2 regions of the Azospira sp. MPR-LB4 genome follow, and region 2 is predicted to be linked to the other one. Evidence: riboswitches for the same ligand, from Rfam matches in the RefSeq annotation. Region 2 holds a riboswitch; the other holds the start of a gene.
What was found. A riboswitch is a leader RNA that binds a small molecule or an ion and turns the genes downstream of it on or off. The one in region 2 is predicted to bind S-adenosylhomocysteine.
Positions count from the first base shown of each region.

Region 1: another riboswitch for S-adenosylhomocysteine. It lies ahead of ahcY (adenosylhomocysteinase); the one in region 2 lies ahead of metH (methionine synthase).

Region 1 covers NZ_CM179521.1:2,129,936-2,133,793, forward strand. Annotated here, with positions in the region: gene metF (methylenetetrahydrofolate reductase [NAD(P)H]) at 1-372, opposite strand, end outside; gene AC3QLZ_RS10080 (S4 domain-containing protein) at 369-626, opposite strand; gene ahcY (adenosylhomocysteinase) at 688-2,088, opposite strand; S-adenosyl-L-homocysteine riboswitch at 2,174-2,263, opposite strand; gene AC3QLZ_RS10090 (cyclic di-GMP phosphodiesterase) at 2,325-3,554, opposite strand; gene AC3QLZ_RS10095 (fatty acid--CoA ligase) at 3,662-3,858, opposite strand, start outside.
Region 2 covers NZ_CM179521.1:2,288,229-2,292,086, reverse strand. Annotated here, with positions in the region: gene metH (methionine synthase) at 1-1,827, opposite strand, end outside; S-adenosyl-L-homocysteine riboswitch at 1,915-1,996, opposite strand; gene bamE (outer membrane protein assembly factor BamE domain-containing protein) at 2,077-2,562, opposite strand; gene AC3QLZ_RS10825 (response regulator) at 2,559-3,722, opposite strand; gene AC3QLZ_RS10820 (response regulator) at 3,734-3,858, opposite strand, start outside.

The DNA of each region.
Region 1 (3,858 bases), 160 kb from region 2:
CTCGGCCCGGATGAACTCCACCAGCTCGTTGGCGTAGCGGAATTCGCCCGGGTCGGCCATGCCGGAGGGCAGGTCGCCGCGCAGGGCCACCACGCGACGGATGCCCTCGCCCTGGAACTCGGCCAGGATGCCGCGGATGGACTCCCGGGAGGAGCCGATGCAGGACAGGTGGGGCGCCGCATCCAGGCCGGCGGCGACGATTTCGCGCACGGTGGAGAAGGTACGCTCCCGGGTGGAACCGCCCGCGCCGTAGGTGACGGAGAAGAAGGCCGGCTTCAGGGCCGCCAGCTTGTCCCGCACCAGGCGCAGCTTCTCCACGCCTTCCGCCGTCTGGGGCGGAAAGAATTCGATACTGAACGTCTTGTCGTTCATGGCGTCTGCCTTTCCTCCAGCAACTGCAGCCGGGTACCGGGCGGCAATTCCTGGGAAGCTTTGGTGATGAGGCCGACGGGTCCCCGGACCCAGCCCTGACTGATCAGGTCCCGGGCCAGGGCGCGGGAGGCGGCCAGGCCCTGTTCCACCAGCAGCACATCGGCGCGCACGCCCTTGCGGACGTGGGGCACCGCCTCCTGGCGCACCTTGGGTGGCGGACGGGAACTGCGGCTGTGGAACGAGTTCATGGACATGGCGGGTCCCGACCCATCGTCTGCAGGCCGCCTCCGGCAAGGGAGACGGCCCGGCTACGGCTTAGTAGCGGTAGTGGTCGGCCTTGTAGGGGCCTTGCACGGGCACGCCGATGTAGTCGGCCTGCTGCTGGGTGAGGGTGGTCAGCTGCACGTTGAGGGTCTTCAGCTGCAGGCGGGCCACCTTCTCGTCCAGGTGCTTGGGCAGGGTGTAGACACCCACCGGGTAATCGGCAGTCTTGGTGAACAGCTCGATCTGGGCGATGGTCTGGTTGGCGAAGGAGGAGCTCATCACGTAGCTGGGGTGGCCGGTGGCGCAGCCCAGGTTCACCAGGCGGCCCTTGGCCAGCAGGATGATGCGCTTGCCGTCGGGGAAGATGACGTGATCGACCTGGGGCTTGATCTCTTCCCACTGGTACTGTTCCAGGGAAGCGACGTCGATTTCGTTGTCGAAGTGGCCGATGTTGCAGACGATGGCGTTGTTCTTCATCTTCACCATGTGGTCATGGGTGATGACGTGGAAGTTGCCGGTGGTGGTGACGAAGATGTCGGCCTTGTCGGCAGCGTATTCCATGGTGACGACGCGGTAGCCTTCCATGGCGGCCTGCAGGGCGCAGATCGGGTCGATCTCGGTGACCCAGACCTGGGCGGAGAGGGCGCGCAGGGCCTGGGCGGAACCCTTGCCCACGTCGCCGTAGCCGCAGACCACGGCGATCTTGCCGGCCACCATGACGTCGGTGGCGCGCTTGATGCCGTCCACCAGGGATTCGCGGCAACCGTAGAGGTTGTCGAACTTGGACTTGGTGACGGAATCGTTCACGTTGATGGCGGGGAACTTGAGGTCGCCGCGGGCATGCATCTGGTACAGGCGGTGCACGCCGGTGGTGGTCTCTTCGGTAACGCCCTTGATCTTTTCCAGACGCACGGAGTACCAGGTGGGGTCCTGGGCCAGCTTGGCCTTGATGGCGGCGAAGAGGATGGTCTCTTCTTCGGAACCGGGCTTGGCCAGGACGGAAATGTCCTTCTCGGCCTTGGCGCCCAGGTGCAGCAGCAGGGTGGCATCGCCGCCGTCGTCCAGGATCATGTTGGAATAGCCACCGTCGGCCCATTCGAAGATGCGGTGGGTGTAGTCCCAGTACTCGGTCAGGGTCTCGCCCTTGACGGCGAAGACGGGGATGCCGGCAGCGGCGATGGCGGCAGCGGCGTGATCCTGGGTGGAGAAGATGTTGCAGGAAGCCCAGCGCACTTCGGCACCGAGGGCCACCAGGGTCTCGATCAGCACCGCGGTCTGGATGGTCATGTGCAGGGAGCCGGTGATGCGAGCGCCCTTCAGGGGCTGGCTCTTGGCGTACTCCTCGCGGATGGCCATGAGACCGGGCATTTCGGTCTCGGCAATCTTGATTTCCTTGCGGCCCCAGGCGGACAGGCCCAGGTCGGCGATCACGTAATCTTTGAATTCAGCCACAGCAGTGCTCCTTAAGAACTGTGGCCGGGGAGGGGAGGGAGTGCGATAGCAGGGCTCACCTGGCCCCCTGCGCCCGGCAGGGTTGTAAAGGTGAGCGCCGTTGAAACTGGTCTCCCCTGGCGGGGCAGACATCCGAGCCTGGGACCTTGCCGGCCTCGCAGCGCTCCTCGGAAGTGGCGGATTATAGACGGAAATACCGGTCGGGGAAATTCCCCGGCCGCCCCCCCGCACCGGGCTCAGGCCGCCGCCGTGCTCCAGATTTCGTCCACGTTGCGGATGCCCCACTTGGCCGGGTCCTCCCGGCCGGCGATCTTGTCGTGCACGCCGGGACGGGACAGGTCCAGCAACTCCGGCGCAATATGGGCATTGGACTTGGTGGAAAAGAAGACCTTGACCCGGGGCGCCAGCAGGGACTTCTCGCTCTGCTCCACCACCACCCCCAGCCGCCCCGATTCGAGGCGGACGAAGGAGCCGATGGGGTAGATGCCCAGGCTCTTGACGAAGGCCTGGAAGACCCGGGGATCGAAATGCCCGTCGGCCCACTCGGCCATCTTCTTGATCGATTCGGCCGGGTCCCAGCCGGCCTTGTAGGGGCGGTTGGAGGTAATGGCGTCATAGACGTCGCAGACCGCCCCCATCTTGGCCAGCAGGCTGATCTCGTCACCCTTGAGGCCCTTGGGGTAGCCGCCGCCGTTCATCTTTTCGTGGTGGTGCAGGCAGACGTCCAGCGCCTCCGGCGGCACCCCCTTGCCTTCCAGCAAGACCTTGTGCCCTTCGGCGGGGTGGGTCTTGATGACCGCAAATTCTTCGTCGGTCAGCTTGCCCGGCTTGTTGAGGATTTCGGCCGGGATGAAGGCCTTGCCCATGTCGTGCAGCAGGCCGGACAGGCCCGCCAGACGGGTCTGCTGCTCGTCCAGGCCGAGCTGGCGTGCCAGGGCCACCATCAGGGCGCAGACGGCGACCGAGTGCATGTAGGTGTAATCGTCGGCCGTCTTCAGGCGGGCCAGGCTGATCAGGGCGCCGGGATTACGGGCCACGGAATCGGCGATCTCCTCCACCAACACCTGGGCCTGCTCCGCATCCACGGCCTTGCCCATGCGGGCCTCCTGGAACATGGACACCACGGCCTTCTTGGCGCTGTTGCAGATTTTCGCCGCCCGCTGCATCTCCACCGCGGTGCTGGTGCGCTCCAGGGAACGGGTGGCCTGGGCCTCCCGCACCTGTTCCTCGGCCACCAGGGCCTCGGACTCGGTCTCGCTGATGGCCACCTCGCCGGCTTCCACGTCCAGCCCCTTGCCGGCATCGATCCAGACTTCGGTGATACAGCTGGCGCGAATGGCGCGGATGTCCTCCGGGTCCTTCAGGACGAAGGAGTTGCGCCAGAACGGATGATCGATCCAGGCGCCACAGAAGGATTTGAGATACATGCCGACACGCAGTTGTTCGACATGGATTTTCTTGAGCATGGGGGACAGGCAGGAGGCGGCAAACCTCCATTTTATGCCCAGGGGAAGGCGAATTGCGGAAATTCCCCCCGCCCCTGGGAATCACCCCAGGGCCGGGGACGGAGGAACTAGGGCTGGGCAGCCTTGGCGGCCTCCAGGTTTTCCCGCATGAAACGCTTGTTGATTTTGCCGATGCTGGTACGGGCCAAGGTCTTGACGAAGGAAACCTGCATCAGCACCCCGTAGCGGGAGACTCCCAGGGTTTCCGCCAAGTGGGCGGCATGGTTGCGGATGGCGTGCTCGGTGACCTGGCCTTCCATTTCCG
Region 2 (3,858 bases):
TTCCAGGTCGTCGTACACGCCGAGCATGCCGGCGTTGACGATGCCCATGGTCATGCCGGCCTGGATGGCGTGGTAGAGGAAGACGGTGTGGATGGCTTCCCGCACCGGGTCGTTGCCGCGGAAGGAGAAGGAGACGTTGGAGACGCCGCCGGAAATCTGGGCGTGGGGCAGGTTTTCACGAATCCAGCGGGTGGCGTTGATGAAGTCCACCGCGTAGTTGTCGTGCTCCTCGATACCCGTGGCGATGGCGAAGATGTTGGGGTCGAAGATGATGTCCTGGGCCGGGAAACCGATACCGACCAGCAGGTCGTAGGCCCGCTTGCAGATCTCGGTCTTGCGCGCGTAGGTGTCGGCCTGGCCCTTCTCGTCGAAGGCCATGACGATGACGGCGGCACCGTAGCGGCGGGCCAGCTTGGCCTGCTCCAGGAACTTGGCCTCCCCTTCCTTCATGGAAATGGAGTTCACGATGCCCTTGCCCTGGATGCATTTGAGGCCGGTCTCGATCACCTCCCACTTGGAGGAGTCGAGCATGATGGGCACCCGGGAAATATCCGGCTCCGAGGCGATCAGCTTGAGGAACTTCTCCATGGCGGCCACGGAATCCAGCATGGCCTCGTCCATGTTGATGTCGATGACCTGGGCACCGTTTTCCACCTGCTGTCGGGCCACGGCCAGGGCGTCGTCGTAGCGCCCTTCCAGGATCATGCGGGCGAAGGCCTTGGAGCCGGTGACGTTGGTGCGCTCGCCCACGTTCACATAGAGGCTGTCGGGGCCGACGTTGAAGGGTTCCAGGCCGGAGAGGCGCAGCTGGGGCTCGATCGCCGGAATGGCCCGGGGGGCGATGCCGGCCACCATCTTGGCGATGGCGGCGATGTGGTCCGGCGAGGTGCCGCAGCAGCCGCCGACGATGTTCACGAAGCCGTGCCTGGCCCAGTCGGCGATTTCCTCGGCCAGCTGCTCCGGGGTCTCGTCGTAGCCGCCGAAGGCGTTGGGCAGGCCGGCGTTGGGGTGGGCGGAGACGAAGCAGTCGCACACCCGGGACAGCTCCTCCACGTACTGGCGCAGTTCCTTGGCGCCGAGGGCACAGTTGAGGCCGAAGGAGAGGGGCCTGATGTGGTTCAGCGAGTTCCAGAAGGCCTCGGCGGTCTGGCCCGAGAGGGTGCGGCCGGAGGCGTCGGTGATGGTGCCGGAGATCATCACCGGCCAGCGGCGGCCCACCTTGTCGAAGAAGGTCTCGATGGCGAACAGGGCGGCCTTGGCATTCAGCGTGTCGAACACCGTCTCCACCAGCAGGATGTCGGCGCCGCCGTCGGTGAGGCCGCGGATGGCTTCCAGGTAGTTTTCCACCAGCTCGTCGAAGGTGACGTTGCGGTAGCCGGGATCGTTCACGTCCGGAGAGATGGAGGCGGTGCGGCTGGTGGGGCCGAGCACCCCGGCGACGAAGCGGGGCTTGGCCGGGTTCTTTGCCGTGAATTCGTCGCACACTTCCCGGGCCAGCCTGGCGCCGGCCACGTTCAGTTCGTAGACGATGGCTTCCAGCTTGTAGTCAGCCTGGGACACCTTGGTGGCGTTGAAGGTGTTGGTTTCCAGGATATCGGCGCCGGCCGCCAGGTATTCGGCGTGGATGCCGCGGATGACCTCGGGGCGGGTCAGCAGCAGCAGGTCGTTGTTGCCCTTCAGGTCGTGGGCGTGGTCGGCGAAGCGGGTCCCGCGGTAGTCCTTCTCGGTCAGCCCGTGGCGCTGGATCATGGTGCCCATGGCGCCGTCCAGGATCAGGAGGCGCTGCTGGAGAAGGGCGGAGAGTTCGGAGCTGCGGTCGGGCTGCATGGATTACCTCGGCGTTTCAGTATTCACCGGCCGGGCGCCGCCACTTTGCATGCTGGAAAAGCAAACGGCGCCACAAACCATTTCGGGGGTTTGCGAGCGCCGTTGATCGTTGCCGAGCCTGGCCCGGAGTCCGGAAAAAACCGGTCGGGTCGCAGCGCTCCTCGGCAGGGTCGCAAGTTTACTTTTTGCGGCCCCCGCTGCCAAGCAAAACTTGATAAAAAACAGGGGGCTCCGTGCCGATCGGCGACTTCAGGCCTTCGCTTCCACCCGCCGGGAGGTGCCGCTGACCCGGCCGTCTGCACCGAAGTGCACGTGGAAGTGGGTTTCGTCGCTGGCGGGGATGCCGGCGATGCGCCAGTCCCACACGGTTTCCGGCTTCAGGGGAAAGTGGTTGATGCTGCCCGGCCGGCCCAGGATGCGCCGCACCTGCTCCTGGCTCATGCCCTTTTCGATGCGGGCGAAGTTGGCCTCGGTCAGCACCTGTTCCACCGAGCGCAGGATGCGGTCGGGGCCCAGGGTGATCATGTAGGTGTCCACCCCGGCCGGGCCCCGGGGATATTCCCAGGTCAGGCTGCCGTCCGCGTTGTGCCATTCCATGGCGGGGGTGCCGAAGCGGTCCCGCACTTCCAGGTCGGTGGAGGTGCCGGGCTTCAGGTCCTGCAGGGCCAGGTAGTCGCAGCCCGCCAGGGAGAGGCCCAAAAGCAGGGCCAGGACGGCCAGGGGACGGCCCTTCACGGGGCGGCCTCGGTGAATTGCAGGCGCACCCGCTCCGCCTCCAGCTGGGCGTCGCCTTCGGTGTCGGCGAAGGTGGCGGCGATGCTGCGGAAATCCTCGGCCACCTGGAGGAAGGCGTCCACCATGTCCGGATCGAAGTGCTTGCCGCGCCCTTCGCTGATGATCTGCACCGCCTGCTCATGGGGGAAGGGGGGCTTGTACACCCGGCGGCTGATGAGGGCGTCGTAGACGTCGGCCACCGCCATGAGCCTGGCCGCCACCGGAATCTCGTCGCCCCGCAGGCCCAGGGGGTAGCCGCTGCCGTCCCATTTCTCCTGGTGCGCATAGGCGATGTCCCGGGCGAAGCGGAGGAAGGTGTTGGGCGAGTTGAGCCGCACTTCGGCGTGGAGGATGGCGTCCCGGCCCAGGGTGGTGTGGGTCTTCATGATCTCGAACTCTTCCGGGGTCAGCTTGCCCGGCTTGAGCAGGATGCGGTCGGGAATGCCCACCTTGCCGATGTCGTGCAGGGGTGCGGACTTGTACAGCAGCTCGATGTTGGCGTCGCTGAGGAAGGCGGCGAAGCGGGGATGGCCCTGCAGCTGCCGGGCCAGGATACGCACGTAGTTCTGGGTGCGACGGATGTGGTTGCCGGTTTCGTTGTCCCGGGTTTCCGCCAGGGAGGCCATGGCCATGATGGTCACGTCCTGGATCATGGAGACCTCCTGGGTGCGGCGCTGCACCTCGCTCTCCAGGTAGGCGTTCTGGTCCTTGAGGAAATCCTTGGCGGCTTTCAGAGTGAGGTGGGTGTGCACCCGGGCGAGGAGGATGGGCGGGCTTACCGGCTTGGTGATGTAGTCCACCGCGCCCAGCTCGAAGCCCTGGCGCTCGTCCTCGATCTGGCTGCGGGCGGTGAGGAAGATGAAAGGAATGTCCCGGGTGGCCGGGTCCGCCCGCAGGCGCCGGGCCACTTCCAGGCCATCCATGTCCGGCATCATGATGTCGAGCAGGATCAGGTCCGGCGGCGGCGTGCCGGCGGCCACCCGCAGGGCCCGCTCGCCGTTGTTGGCCACCTTGATGGCGTAGCGGTCCTGCAGCAGCTCGGCCATCAGGGTCAGGTTGTCCGGGGTATCGTCCACCACCAGGATCACGGGCCGGGTCGTGAAGTCCAGATTGAGGCTCATGGCATCTCTCCCTAGAGATGGGCCCGGGCGATGTTGAGGGCCCGGTCGTAATCATAATCGGCAATGGCCTTTTCCAGACCCGTCAGGTCCGCCGGCGGCAGCAGCCCGGCCAGGAGGGCGCGGCTTTCCCGGAACA